Regions from separate parts of the Pseudoalteromonas sp. H103 genome, predicted to be linked through region 3. Evidence: predicted binding sites of a transcription regulator. Region 3 holds the regulator's gene; each other region holds the start of a gene.
The links. The regulator LexA, encoded in region 3, represses DNA repair genes until DNA is damaged. The targets are predictions, from matches to a motif close to TACTGTATNNNNATACAGTA.
Positions count from the first base shown of each region.

Region 1 (4,796 bases), on a different contig from region 3:
TGCTTCAGGTGTACACAACCCTAGAGGCCGTTACTTCTATACTAAAGTTAGCTTCTCGTTTTAATTAGCTAAAAGCCATTTAAAATGGGTTATGCTTAAAACAAAAAAACCGCCATTTGGCGGTTTTTTATTAAAAGCAAAGGGCTAAATTATAGCTCGCCTTCGTTTTCAGATAGGAATTTAGCAACACCTTCAGGGCTTGCGTCCATACCTTTTTTACCTTCAGTCCAACCAGCTGGGCAAACTTCGCCGTTTTCGCTGTGAAATGCTAAAGCGTCAACCATACGGATCATTTCGTCGATGTTACGGCCAAGTGGTAAATCGTTCACTACTTGGTGACGTACGTTACCTTCTTCATCGATTAAGAAAGAACCACGAAATGCAACACCCGCTTCTGGGTGCTCAACGTCGTATGCTTTACAGATTTCGTGTTTAACGTCTGCAACTAGTGCGTATTGAACTTTACCAATACCGCCGTCAGCTACAGGCGTGTTACGCCATGCGTTATGTGAGAATTGTGAATCGATAGAAACACCAATTACTTCTACGCCACGCTTTTTAAATTCTTCAAAACGCTTATCAAATGCGATAAGTTCAGAAGGACATACAAACGTGAAATCTAGTGGGTAAAAGAAGATTACTGCTTTTTTACCTTTAATAGTTTCGTGAAGGTTGTAGCTATCTACAATTTCACCGTTACCTAGAACAGCTGCAGCGGTAAAGTCTGGTGCCTGGCGGCCTACTAATACACCCATTTTATTCTCCAAATATTTTGAGTTTGTTTTAGATTGCTAACGCAATACTGATAGTTATATGGGCACTAAAAATTAAAAACCAATAGCGCAAACATATAATTATTTGGCATTCTAGAGTTATTCGATATAAAAGAACAATCGTATTTAGCGATATGAGCAATCGAAAATACCGAATATAAGTAAATACTGCATTAGAGATACAAAAAAACCTGCAAATGCAGGTTTTTAATATCAATTTAATCCATTATATCGGAAGGCATATCATCACGAATTTTTTGCCAAATTTCGCCAGTTTGATGGCCAAACTTACGCATCATCGAAATAGCTCCGTCATGCTCTCTGTTTTGAGCAAGAACAGTTAAATCCTTGTAGAACTGACGAGCTAACTCGCGAGTACCCGCATCTGAAAAGTAATGACAACCAATCTTAAAGTAAAAACCTCTAAAGCCGTTCAATATAAGTACATAAATACGATTGTTACCTGCAACGGCAAGTTCGTGATGTACTTTATAATCGTAATCAGCGAATGCTTGAGCTGTATCTTCTAACTCATCACTTTCTGATAAAATTTCAATTACACGTTCTGGGTTTAACTTAATAGCGGCACGTGTATAGATAGCACTTATATTCGTTCGCGCAGATAAAAGCTGATCTGTAAGCTCTGGCATTTTGTCTTCATCTAGGCGCGCTAGTGTTTCAAGTATATTTAAGCCCGATGTTTCCCAAAAGTTATTTACTTTAGTTGGTTTGCCATGCTGAATGGTTAACCAGCCATCGCGCGCTAAACGCTGCAAAACTTCACGTAAAGTTGTTCTTGTTACGCCAATTAACTCTGAAAGCTCTCGCTCTGCTGGTAGAATTGAACCTGGAGGGAAATCGCCATTCCAAATAGACTCAACTATATATTCTTCAGCAAAACCTGCTGGGCTTTTCGCTTTAAAAATTCTCATTCAATTCCCACTCGAATTAATCAACACTTATCGTTTTTCACGAATAACTGACTGATTGTACCAGACGAAACACAACTAACAAGTAAAGTAAGTTATATTAGCCAAGCAAATGAGTAGAAATTTCAAATTAGCAAATGATCAAATTTAACTTTGCATAAAATAGTCATATTTGTATTTTTAGCTTACTAACGTTCATTGTAGGTACATAGTTACTATTAATTAATTTGTTATGCTTAATTTTATATATACATTAGCTTGCCAGTGACTATGTATAGTAAAAATAAAAAGATACACCTTAATAACAGCGCGTTTTACTTGAATATTTAGGCACCTTTGAGAACTGCTCACATAAAATGTAAAGGTAGAGCGATATAATCAAAATATTTATTCGCACTAGTTATTGAGTATCAATTAGCTAAGGTAGGAGTTGTTGTAAGCAACCATTTAGCTCATCTTAAAAAAAGCGACTTCGGTAGCTTTTTTTTCCTTTTTGTTGCTGCTTACTTTATCCTAGTACATAATCTAACGTCTTATTTAAATGCGGAATTTTTATGAACTGGCTCGCACACCTCCCCACTCAACGTACACCATGGTTGTTATTTACTGGCATTGTTTTTTTACTAGAAGTCACCGCACTATTTTTTCAATACCAGATGGGCTTAGCGCCGTGCATTATGTGCATCTATCAGCGTACCGCTGTGTTAGGTTTATTAGGCGCAGGTATTATTGGCTCGGCTAAACCTCAAAACAAACTTGTAAGAGCCTTTGCATATTTAGTGTGGGGTGTATCGAGTATTTGGGGTTACCTAATCGCCCGTGAACATATCGATATGCAAACCACTACAGATCCTTTTGCATTTAGCTGTGAGTTTGAACCAAACTTCCCATCGTTTATGCCGCTGCACAAGTGGATCCCAAGTTTTTTTCAAGCAACAGGTGATTGTGGCAATATAGATTGGCAATTTGCGAGCTTAAGTATGCCAGCTTGGATGGAAATCATATTTGCATTATTTACTGTAACGTTATTTATTTTAGTAACTTGCCGTTTATTAATTAAAAAGACGATTTAATATGTTCACCTTTTTTTCTAGCCAAATAGATGAATTAAAACAGCTAAAAATTCGCCAGCGTCAGCAGGTAATTGCTTTGTCTTTAAGCATGCTTTCACCTACTGATAGAGTGTTACTGCGTATTATAAAGCTAGTACTGCTTAGCCCATTGTTTTTAATATTTACTGTGTTCAAAGGGTGGATTTTAATTCCGTTTTTAATTATTGGCGGGCTTTGCTACCCATTACTCACTACACCTATCGAAATTAACTTTGCAAAAAAACATCTAGCTGAAGCATTAAAACAATATAACCAGAGCAGTTAGCGCTCTGGTTATACCTGCTTATCTAAAGCGATATTTTACCTTCTAGTTTTTCTAATAACTTTTTACCAATACCTTTAACATTTGATAAATCACTTAAATTTTCAAAATCACCGTTTTCTTGGCGATAATCAACTATGGCTTGAGCTTTTTTTTCGCCAATCCCCGGTAACTGAGCAAGCACCTTTGTATCAGCGTTATTTATACTCACGGTCTCAAACTGTGGCATTTGCTTTGTTACTTCCGGTAATTGCGCGTTTACAGCAGTAATCGGCAGTAAAAATAGTAACCCCACAACTAGTAAGCTTTTTATAGTTTTCATTTGTTCGTCCTTATTACTCTTTTATGAGTTTTTAAATATTGCTCAGGAAAGTCAATAAACAAGGAACAAAAAGTTCGTCACTTAAAGAGTACCTAAACGCATTATCACCATGATCCGAAATCCTGAAAATGCAGCTGGCACAACAAGTGATTGCTTAACTAAAGTAAAGTTACAGTTTTTTGTCAAATTTAAGACAGCGAAAATCAATACTCTTAGCTTGCAAAATCCTTCGCAAACCATTACTGTACATAAAAACAGTAATATAATGGTTTTTTATAAACCACAGTACCACGCAAGCTTGCAGGAGAAATCATGGCTGTTGTTGTTAAATATGTTGTAGAACGAAACGGAGTTGAGCGCATGACGTTTACTACCAAAAAAGAAGCTGATGCCTATGACAAAATGCTGGATATAGCTGAGTCACTTGAACTGATGTTAGAAAAGGTAGATGTGCCGTTAAGCGAGCAACAAGTCGAATCATTAGCACTTGAAATTGCAAAAAGTAAAGATGACTTTATGGCAGTACTTAAAGGTGGCAAAGAGCCTGCAGCAGCTAAGGCACCTACAAAAAATAAGAAAGCTGATAATATAGCGCCAATTAAAGACGACGAGCAGCAAGCAAGCTAGCCGTATTAAAAAAACACATAAAAAGGGAGTAACTAATGTTACTCCCTTTTTACTTTGAGCCCTGTATTTATATGGGCTAAAGGTTTGGTATTACTTTTCAGCACGACCCATAAATTTGTGTTCTACTGTATTAATACGGATGCGATCGCCTGTAGAAATATGCTCTGGTACAGAAATAGTTAAGCCAGTAGAAAGCTTTGCTGGTTTAGAGCGAGCACTTGCTGAAGCACCTTTAATTGAAGGGTCTGTTTCTTCAACAACAAGTTCAACACTTGAAGGTAAATCAAGGCCTACCGGAGCGCCATCAATAACAATTACGTGTACGCCTTGCGTTTCTTCATTAACGAATTGAATTTCTTCTGCTATTGCATCTTTATTTAAGTTATACGGCGTGTAGTCTTCATTATCCATAAACACATATTCATCGCCATCTACATACGAAAGCATCACTTCACGACGAGTAAGGTCGGCAAGCGTTAACATATCACTGTCTTTAAATGTTTCGTCCACTTTAGCACCGGTTACTACATCGTATAAACGCATACGGTATAAGCTACCACCTGCACGACCCTGCGGCACAGAGCGCACAATATCTTTTACAACTAAAACACGATTATTAAAATCAATAGCTGTACCTTTTTTAACTTCACTCGCCTTTGGCATGTGTGTATTCCTATTATTTTTGTGATTGGCAGAAACATACCACGAACTAGATTTTGTTCAACAATTAAGTTGATCTTATAATATACATTTACTGTATTAGGTTGTATT
Region 1 covers NZ_LOFG01000012.1:247,623-252,418, forward strand. Annotated here, with positions in the region: gene ATS74_RS08415 (TonB-dependent receptor) at 1-64, shown strand, start outside; gene ATS74_RS08420 (peroxiredoxin) at 150-755, opposite strand; gene fadR (fatty acid metabolism transcriptional regulator FadR) at 992-1,705, opposite strand; gene dsbB (disulfide bond formation protein DsbB) at 2,257-2,775, shown strand; gene ATS74_RS08435 (DUF6170 family protein) at 2,777-3,079, shown strand; gene ATS74_RS08440 (ComEA family DNA-binding protein) at 3,102-3,398, opposite strand; gene ATS74_RS08450 (YebG family protein) at 3,711-4,025, shown strand; gene efpL (elongation factor P-like protein EfpL) at 4,116-4,688, opposite strand.
Region 1: ATS74_RS08450 (YebG family protein) is a predicted target of LexA. The motif match lies at 3,639-3,658, and genes of this name have one in related genera.

Region 2 (4,796 bases), on a different contig from region 3:
ATCGATAAATACAAAATCATAGTTATCTATTATCGGCTTTAAGCCATTAGGAGAAGTAGAGTAAGGTATATTTACCAAGTCATTCGTAGAATTCAAATTATTTGAGCTTTCAATTTCTATTGTTCTGGGGAATGGGTAGTTATGTTTAATAGACATTTCACCAAACATCGCACAGCCATTACGATCAGATATAACAAGCACTTCATAGCCATCAGCCATTAGCGCGGTGCTAATATCAATAGTAAGCAATGTATGCCCAGCTCCTCCTTGGCCACCATAAAAACTAACAAGTTTCCCTAATTTACCTTGCTTGTTAGGTGGGTAAGGTAATCCATGCTTCAAACAAAACAACTCAAGTGTTGCTGGCGGTATGTTCAAACTGCTACTAGCAGTCACCGGCGCTTCATACCTTTGCCATAATCGCCGGTTCTTATAAACACTATCTGCCGCTTGCTGACTCGATAAACCTAATTTTTTACGTAATTCTCTTAAGTTTTCGGGAGTAATTCGCTCCATTTAATACGTCCTTTTTAATATACAACACAAAACACGAACTTTACGACGTAATTTATACCATAGGACGTATATCTTTTCACTTTTTAACGCACAAAATTACTTGTATCTTTTCCTCAACGAAAACAGCAGGAAATACCAAATGCAAAACAACAAAGCGCTACAACTTAAAAACGAACTAGATAAAAACATCTATCAAGCAGAAGCCGCAATTAACGCCCTATGTATTGAAGATCACTTTGAAGCAATGGATAAAGACACCCTAGCAGGCATGCTGTGGGTGTTATCAGACAACCTAGAAAAGATAAAACGAAGTGTAAAAGGTATTTCAGTATATAAAAACCCGATTAATTAGCGGGTTATGTTTACACCTTATAAAATAGTTAGGTAAGATAGAAAAACTAAAAATGGCATTTAAAGGACACATAATGCGTAAACTAACGACCCTAACCCTTCCTATATTTTTGTACGCATGCGCTAATGTGAATATGGTTCCCCATGATGTAGCTATGGTCGATTTTGATGCACCAGAAGGTAAAACAGGTTGGTCACAATATCAACATGTTGAAACATTCCATGGTTATACAAGCGACCAAATTTACGATGCTGCTAAAGTAGCATTAGGTAGTGCTGGATTCTCTTTACGCATGGCTGATAAGTCCAAAGGCGCTGTTATTGGTGAACATGGTATGACCGCACATGATTGGAACGTCATTGCTGGCGTGTACTTTAAGGAAGAAGAAAATACAACTAAAGTAAAGATTATAGCTGAAGGCTCTAAAGACATAGGATTCAGCGGCGATGTAACATCAGACGGCTGGACAGGTAAGATTTTACGGGCAATGCGCCAGTATTTAAACGAAACGCATCAAACAATCTTGAAAGTTAATAAAGCGGATATTGAATAGTTACAAAATCCGCTTTTATTTAAAAGTTAAGTTAGCAATATTTCTCAGAAAAAACAGCTAACTCCTGAGCTCGTAATGGTTCCCAACCATTTTGAATAGCAAACCTCTTTACTAACTCAGGAGTTAAAGAGTTTGTATTTCTGAGAGAAGAAAACAATCTTTTAGCTAAGTCTTTATCAGATGGATGAGTTAGACCTGTTGACATATTTATACTACGGCCTAACCTTAGTATCACTTCCTGAGCTTCAGAGCTAAGAGCATCTGTATCAATAGCCCAAGTTGTAGGCCCAATAATTTTAGGATTCCAAATTGCTAACCAATCTTTACCTTCATCTTCCCTCCAAGGCAAAAATACAATCGCTTCTGACCTTGCTGAATCAACTAAATTCATATCATTTTCTGAAGTATAAATAGCAAAAATCACTTCGTTATTTGAAAATTTAGCAATACTTTTGGGTGTTCGAAAGGAAAGCTTAATATCATCGATCGCATTAACTGTGCCACCATCTAAAATTGTCTTTGTTGCTTGCTTGCCTAAAAGGTTAGCTACGATAGAATTCTTAAATCCTTGCTTCGTAGGAAAGACTATTATTATATTTGTAAGTGACATTCCCTTACAAACCTCTAATGCCGTATAAAAAGCCAGTTCAAGATTACCTTGGTTTGGCCCTGTATTTTCTACGATAAATCGATTATTCATATATCTTCCTTATAAAGATCACTATATCCAATAAGTGCATACCTACATCTCAACTATACAACCTCAAAAGATTCAATCAAATTTTTTTAACTCTGCGCAGTACTTATGTAGCCTAATACTCCTAGTAACAACACCTTCTAAGCAAAAGCCATCTTCAGGTGATATATAGACAGGAGCATATTCATCTGATGCAGACATTAGTAAACGCTTTTCTTTATGGATTATTTTGCAAACAAAGCAGCCATTGTAAGTAGCCACCACTACATCGCCTGTACTTACATCAACAGCACGATCGACAATTAACAAATCACCATCAAATATCCCTAACCCCTGCATAGAGGCCCCTGATGCAACCCCGATAAATGTAGCAACAGGGTGTTTTATAAGTAACTCATCTAGAGTTAAACCCAGCTCTTTATATTGAGCAGCCGGCGATTCAAAACCTGTAATACCCGCCTCAATATAAATAGGAATAACAAACATACACGCACTCAAAAGACACTGTTCATTTATACAGTATAGATTAGATCGATTCATTTTGAAACGATAAGTGTTGGCTTAGGAAAGTAAGAGTTTTGATTAAGATTTTCTAATGAGTTGTTTATATTGGATTTTACTGATAACGTAAAAACTCGATTTGTAACAAGCGCCCTAACCGCTTGATTTTATTGAATTGTAAAAATGATAAAAATTGCAAAATTAACTGTACATAAAATCAGTAAATTTAACTTTTAGTTCTTAAATTACAATAACTTAACTAGATATAGCGTCACATCATGGGGTGGCAGGGGTCGAGAGTTCGAATCTCTCCATACCGACCATTAGTTCCTCAGAGTAATCATTCCAATTTTTTATATTCAATGCCGTCATACCTTAAATTACTCTTTATAAAGTTATGACTAAATTAAAAGCTATCTCATAAAGCCCAGCAATACATAAAAAAAGCGCCTTAAGCGCTTTAAAATTAATAACGAGTTTAGTGCTTACGCCCTACCCCATTTCGAACTATGTCTTTGCCATTTTCAAATACTTCTGTAGTAATACCACGCGCTAGTAATAGCTGCTGGCGGTCGTCAAATACCGCAACAAAGTGGCTGCCGTCTTTATTGTTAGTAGCCATTCCTACGCCTGCAACACCTGTTAAACCTAAGCCGCCGTTTTCTACAGCGAGTAAAAAAACTTCAAAGTCTGCTAAGTTATCTATAATGTCGTTTTCGTTATTCATAAAAGCTCTTTGTTAGTCGTGCTTATTAAAGCGATAAGCATATAGTTTAATATAACCATATTTTATAGGGCACTTAAGCAAACTTAAACCCTTTACATAGAATGCAGCGCCTGTATTTTTTAAAACGTGCTAAGTGCTAAATTTAAATTACTTATTGCACAACCAAATTCTTTTGCATTCACGCGGTGATAGCTTGTATTTTCAGTGATACTAAAACCAATTAAAAACTCATCTTGTTGGGCTACAGTACTTTGCTCTTGGCTTAAACACATTGCCTGAGTGAGTGAGCGTAATTTTGAGCCATACAAAATATCGCCAAAACGCTGCACTGGCAGCGGAGGAATTTTTATACTTGGCAGTGCTTGATTTACAGTGCGCTCACTTAAGCTAAATTTGTTATTTTTAATATCTATTACGCTACCAGCTGGCCAATAAGAATAGTTGTAAAGCGTTTTAGCGCCTTGCGTTTTATCTTGGGTATTTGCTGTTAAGTGCACCACTCCACCACTGCCTAATACGGTAATTAAATTATTCCCGGGTGATTTAATTACCACCAAAGCGGTATTTTCATCAATACCAAAGCCTTGCTGTAATTGCTCATCACTTTTGGTTTTTGTGCTTGTTTTGCTTAACAATGTTGCAAGTCTAAGCGTTCTGTTTTGCTCGCTAAATTGGCTATCGAGCAGGCCATAATTAAAACTACCAAGGCCACCAGCTGCTGTATATGTAAGCCGTTGCTGCTTAGTGGCTTTATCACCTCGTAGCGCCCCAACGCTTGAGCCGCCTGTAACAATTGCAGTATTTAAATTACTTTTAGCTGCACTTTGTACTAAGCTGCCAGCCCCTTCACCTACAATTACAGGGCGAGATTGTAGTGCTTGTGTCCACGGGTATGGGTTATTGTTTTGATCGAATAATACTTTACGAGTAAGGCTTACATCGCCATCGTTAAACATAACGCCTGTACTGTTTTTTATAAGGCTAGTTAATGCGTGTACACCACCTTTACACAGTGCCATTTCAGCTTTTGTTTGCTCAGGGTAAATCACCTCTCGGTTATAAACCCCCATTTCGCTTTGCCTAAGTGCGGGTAAATTATTACAGCTATTAGTTGTAATTGCTTTGGCTAAGGCAGGGGTAAGTGCTAACCACTGAGTGTTGATATTTGTTGAATCAAAAAGAGCTGTAGAACGGCTAGCCGAACTGTATGGGTCTTTGCTAGATGCTGTAATAACAAGCATGCTTGGATTGGGGTTATTTACTTTTAAGCTGCCCGATATAAACTGCAAAATATTGTTAGTACTATTTTGAGCATTTAGTGCGGTGTTAACTTGTACTTTGTCAGCTTTAAATTCCTCTAGCATATCTATCACAAAGTTATACTCTTGCTTTGATAAGCTATTTAGCCCTTCGTTATTTATATCGCGCCACTGCCATAATAAATCACTTT
Region 2 covers NZ_LOFG01000017.1:30,493-35,288, reverse strand. Annotated here, with positions in the region: gene ATS74_RS14510 (hypothetical protein) at 1-516, opposite strand, end outside; gene ATS74_RS14505 (hypothetical protein) at 656-868, shown strand; gene ATS74_RS14500 (hypothetical protein) at 942-1,421, shown strand; gene ATS74_RS14495 (hypothetical protein) at 1,453-2,121, opposite strand; gene ATS74_RS14490 (LexA family protein) at 2,194-2,604, opposite strand; gene ATS74_RS14485 (hypothetical protein) at 3,098-3,346, opposite strand; gene ATS74_RS14480 (hypothetical protein) at 3,466-4,796, opposite strand, start outside.
Region 2: ATS74_RS14490 (LexA family protein) is a predicted target of LexA. The motif match lies at 2,621-2,640, and genes of this name have one in related genera.

Region 3 (4,796 bases):
CTGCGTTAATTTCGCCAATAGCGGGGGCTAAGTTGTTTATGTCGGCTTCCATTTTCCTAAATTTAGCACTGACCTTTCGGCAGTTTTTGCGTCCGCCGTCTTGCCAGCATTGTAGCTGGTGGCCAAACTCCCACGCGGGCACTATATGCTCCCATTCAATACGTAAAGCGCGCTGGTTTACTTTGCCTGAGCGGGTAAATGTATTACGAGGCACATAACCACAACTCGTTGGATCTGGCACTAGTTTTTTACCTTGTTTTTTAATGTCGCAGCCGCAGTAGAGGCTTTTGGCGTTATTAGGCAGGGTTTTAATTAAGTGTCTTTTAGCCGTTGAAAAACGGGTGAATTCTTCACTCGATGCCGAAAAACAAATACAACAAGCCACAAAGGCTAAAATAAATTTAAGCATATCCATCACATACGTGAACTACAGGAGGCGCTAGTTTAAAGCCTTGAAATTAAAATATAAACCTATTTAAAAATCCTTTTAAGCCTTAAGTTTTGCAAAAGTAGCAACATACCGCATAAACAAAATAGCACGCTGGTGGCTGCAAAGCTGATTAGTAACGGGTTGTTAAAATCTTCTCGCTCGTCGTAATCCATTATGTGCAGCATCCAAAAAAAGTCGAATATACGCCATAGAGTGCTGCGAACAGTAATTACTTTGCCGTTAATCGCATTTAAATACAGCGTGGTATTAAAGGTGTCGTTAAATTGTACTTGCCACACATTTGTTTTGTATCCGACCTCTCGAGTACCTTGTTTTAAAAGCGTTGTACTAATTGGCTTAGCGTCGATGAGTAAATGAGCCTGCGCATTAGCGGTAATTTGTATTTTAGTGGGTGGTTCAAAAGGGCGACCCGTTAAACCATTAAAGCTTTGCTGTTCGGTATTATTGATAACAGTAATAAGGGGAGTAGTTAAAAAGTTTTCAAATATTATTTGAGTGGGGTTAGCCATTTGTGAAGTAATATCATCGAGTGATGCAGGGTAGTCTGCTTGTGTAAATGGGTTTGTAAGTGTGCGTTTAGTAAGGTGTTTGCCGTGCACATAGTCAAGTGGAATAGCGCTCATAACTAAGCCGCCTAAAAGCCAAGCTAAAATTTGTAAGGCAAGTAAATAGCCTAGCCACTTATGTAATTTGCGTGCACGCTTAAATATTTTTTTGCTCATATTTATCTTCTTATTATTTTTAGCGTTAGTTTATTATAGCTTCCCACGCTTTTGCTGCGGCATTTTGTCGCAGTTTTTCATAAGTTTATAAATATGAGGCTTTAATGACATCAATAGATTTTAGTTAATTTTAGCTTTCACGCAGGGCATTTATTAGCTCTTGTTTGTTCATTTTAGATCGCCCGCTAATGCCCACCTCTTTTGCTTTGTCGTATAACTGTTTTTTTGTACGTTGCTCATACTGAGAGGCTTTGCCGCCTTTAACTGCTGTTTTATGGGTATTGCTATTGGCAATACGTGCTGCTTTTTGTTTACTCATGCCCTCATCGCGAAGTGCATCGTACTGATCGTCGTTTTTAATTTGTGGACCATGATCTACCATTTTAATGCTCCTTAAAAATCGTTACTTACACAGTGTGTGTATTAATTTCATTGTTTAATTGTAAAACTAAGCAATTAAGCCAGCTTAATTAAAACGAGCAAGTTAGGTGCCAAAAGCGTTAAAAAGTGCATTTATGAAGATAAAGCAAGGATTACTGCTTTGTTAATTTGGTATAAAAGTAAAACTGCGTTAAAGTTTGCGATGAAACTATAAGAGGGTAAAAAGCAGACAATGTCGGAAATTCAATTTTTAAATGTAGATCTAGAGCTTGAGTCTAAACATGATATTAGCGCCTTAGTGGCAGACTTAAAGAAAAACGCGACGGTTTTGCATTATGATAAAGACGAATATCGTCAACTTGCGCGTATTGAAGCCTCAGGTGAAATATCAACACCAGATAAAGCTATTAACCACTTGTGCGAGCTTATTGAGTCGTGTTCACGTAATGCGCTTAAACAATGGCTAAGCTGCTCGCGAAGAACGTTTGATATTGGCTTTGAATCGGGCACGTCACCTAAGTGCTTTAACCAAGCCCTACATGCAGACACACTGCTCCGTATATCTGCGATTGGTGCAGGTATGGAAATTACAATTTATCCTATCGAAAAATAAAAAGAAGTAATTACCTGCGCTCTACAACTGCTGCGGTCATTTTTGATACGCAGCATAGCTCATTGCGACTATTTGTTATTTTTATTTCCCACACAGAACTACGTTTACCTATATGAAAAGCCCTAGCGGTTGCAGTTAAAGTACCATTGCGAGATGCTTTTAAATGGCTTGCGCTAATTTCCTGCCCTACACAATAAAACTTTGTAAAATCGACAACAAAATTAGCAGCATAGCTTGCTACTGTTTCAGCAAGTACTACATTTGCACCACCGTGAACCATACCCATAGGATTATGATGCTCAGGAATTGCTGGCATAGTAGCAACTAGGTAATCGTCACCAATTTCTGTGACTTCAATACTCATGGTTTTCATTAATGTGCCTTGGCCGTTAATGCCTTCCTCTAACTGTTTGCAAAGCTCTAAAGTGATGGGTTGGTGCCAAATACTCATAATTACTCCTTTGAATTAAAACCAAGTTTATTGCACTTTATAAATGTGAATTTTATAAATACCTAAAATGTACACATATGCTTTTAGTTTAGCTATTTTAAAGCAGAATTTAAATTTGCGATTTTTATTTAACTGTATATACTCACAGTTAAATGTACTGTATGGAAAACCAGTTGTATGCGACCATTAACGAAACGCCAAGCTCAAATACTAGAACTCATTAAAGTTTTTATTAAAGACACTGGTATGCCTCCTACACGTGCCGAAATAGCGCAAACATTAGGTTTTAAAAGTGCTAATGCAGCAGAAGAACACTTAAAAGCGCTTGCTAAAAAGGGTGTAATTAAGATGAAGCCAGGTGCAAGCCGTGGCATTCAATTAATTGAAGAAGAAGAGCCAGAGCAATTAGGCTTACCTCTTATAGGGCGTGTTGCTGCAGGCTCACCTATTTTGGCGCAAGAACATGTTGAGAGCCATTGCAAAATAGACCCTTTAATGTTTAAACCAGCCGCCGATTTTTTACTTCGTGTAAATGGCATGAGTATGAAAGATATTGGTATTATGGATGGCGATTTACTGGCTGTACATCGCACTCAAACTGCTGAAAACGGCCAAGTTGTGGTTGCACGAGTAGATGAAGATGTAACCGTAAAACGCTTAGAAAAAGCAGGCCGCAAAGTATTATTACACGCCGAAAACGAAGAGTTTACGCCAATAGAAGTAGACCTTGAAAATGAGTCTTTTAATATTGAAGGCTTAGCAGTAGGCGTAATTAGAAACGCCGATTGGATGTAATTTCTAGCCTATATTAGATAGTAAATTTATAAATGCGCACTTTTTAGTGTGCATTTTTGTTTTAAAAACTCACCTTTTAGCAATACTAAAACAGCTATATAGTTATTTAAGCTGTAAACTTTTTTGCACTCGTACTTAACTCTTCTTTTATGTGATACACCCCCTATTTTTTCTCGTTTTTTGATTATTAAATTTGTATTTATGTTGGTGTAATTAAGGCTAATTTTAAAATACAACTTGTTTGTTTTTTATACTGAAACTTGCTTGTTGTATGTTTTTTAGCTAATTATTAATTTGCTGGGCTAACAATAACTCACAGCTTTTAGTTTTGAGAACACACAATATACACAAACTCTTTGTTGGCACAGCAATACCAATTGAAACAAATAAGATTGGTTAAATAATAAAAATAACGAATAGGCGTTTAAGCCGTATGCCTCTTCGCTTTGCACTCGCAATAGCATCAAAGGAGCCGTCACATGGGTAAACTGACCTCTACCTTGTGGTTTGTATTGATTGTTTTTCCGCAGCATGTAATGGCAAATAGCCAATACAATATGCGCAAAGGCGTAACCGATATAAGCAATAATGTATATCAGCTACACATGACCATATTTTTAATATGTTGTGTGATTGGGGTGATAGTGTTCGCAATTATGTTTTGGGCACTTATTCATCACCGTAAATCTAAAGGGGCAGTACCTGCCCAATTTCATGAAAGTACTAAAGTAGAAATACTTTGGACTGCCATTCCATTTGTTATCTTAATTGCCATGGCAATCCCTGCCACTAAAACACTTATTGCAATGGAAGATGCCAGCAAAGCTGATTTAACCATTAAAATTACGGGTTCGCAGTGGAAGTGGCATTACGAATACATGGGTGAGGATGTCGCGTTTTACTCAATTTTATCTACCCCTCAAGATGAAATAGCCAACCTTGCAGATAAAAATCCAAATTATTTGCTTGAAGTTGATAAGCCATTAGTGCTGCCAATTAATCAAAAAGTACGTTTTTTAATGACCTCAGATGACGTTATTCACTCTTGGTGGGTACCTGACTTTGCTGTTAAAAAAGATGCAAACCCCGGCTTCATAAACGAAACATGGACCAACATTAACGAAGAAGGTATTTACCGAGGACAGTGCGCTGAGCTGTGCGGTAAAGATCATGGCTTTATGCCAGTGGTGGTTGAGGCAAAATCGCAGGAAGATTTTAATGCTTGGCTTGCTGATTCAAAACAAGCAAAGCAAAAAGCGGCATTAGCCGATGCAGCTCTGCTTGATCAAACGTTGCCTAAAGAAGAGTTAATGACTTTAGGCGAGCAAGTGTATATGGCAAGTTGCGCCGCGTGTCATCAGCCAACGGGCATGGGCTTACCGG
Region 3 covers NZ_LOFG01000005.1:80,689-85,484, reverse strand. Annotated here, with positions in the region: gene ATS74_RS05640 (endonuclease) at 1-415, opposite strand, end outside; gene ATS74_RS05635 (hypothetical protein) at 472-1,173, opposite strand; gene ATS74_RS05630 (DUF7218 family protein) at 1,304-1,555, opposite strand; gene ATS74_RS05625 (hypothetical protein) at 1,787-2,167, shown strand; gene ATS74_RS05620 (PaaI family thioesterase) at 2,178-2,618, opposite strand; gene lexA (transcriptional repressor LexA) at 2,796-3,413, shown strand; gene coxB (cytochrome c oxidase subunit II) at 3,893-4,796, shown strand, end outside.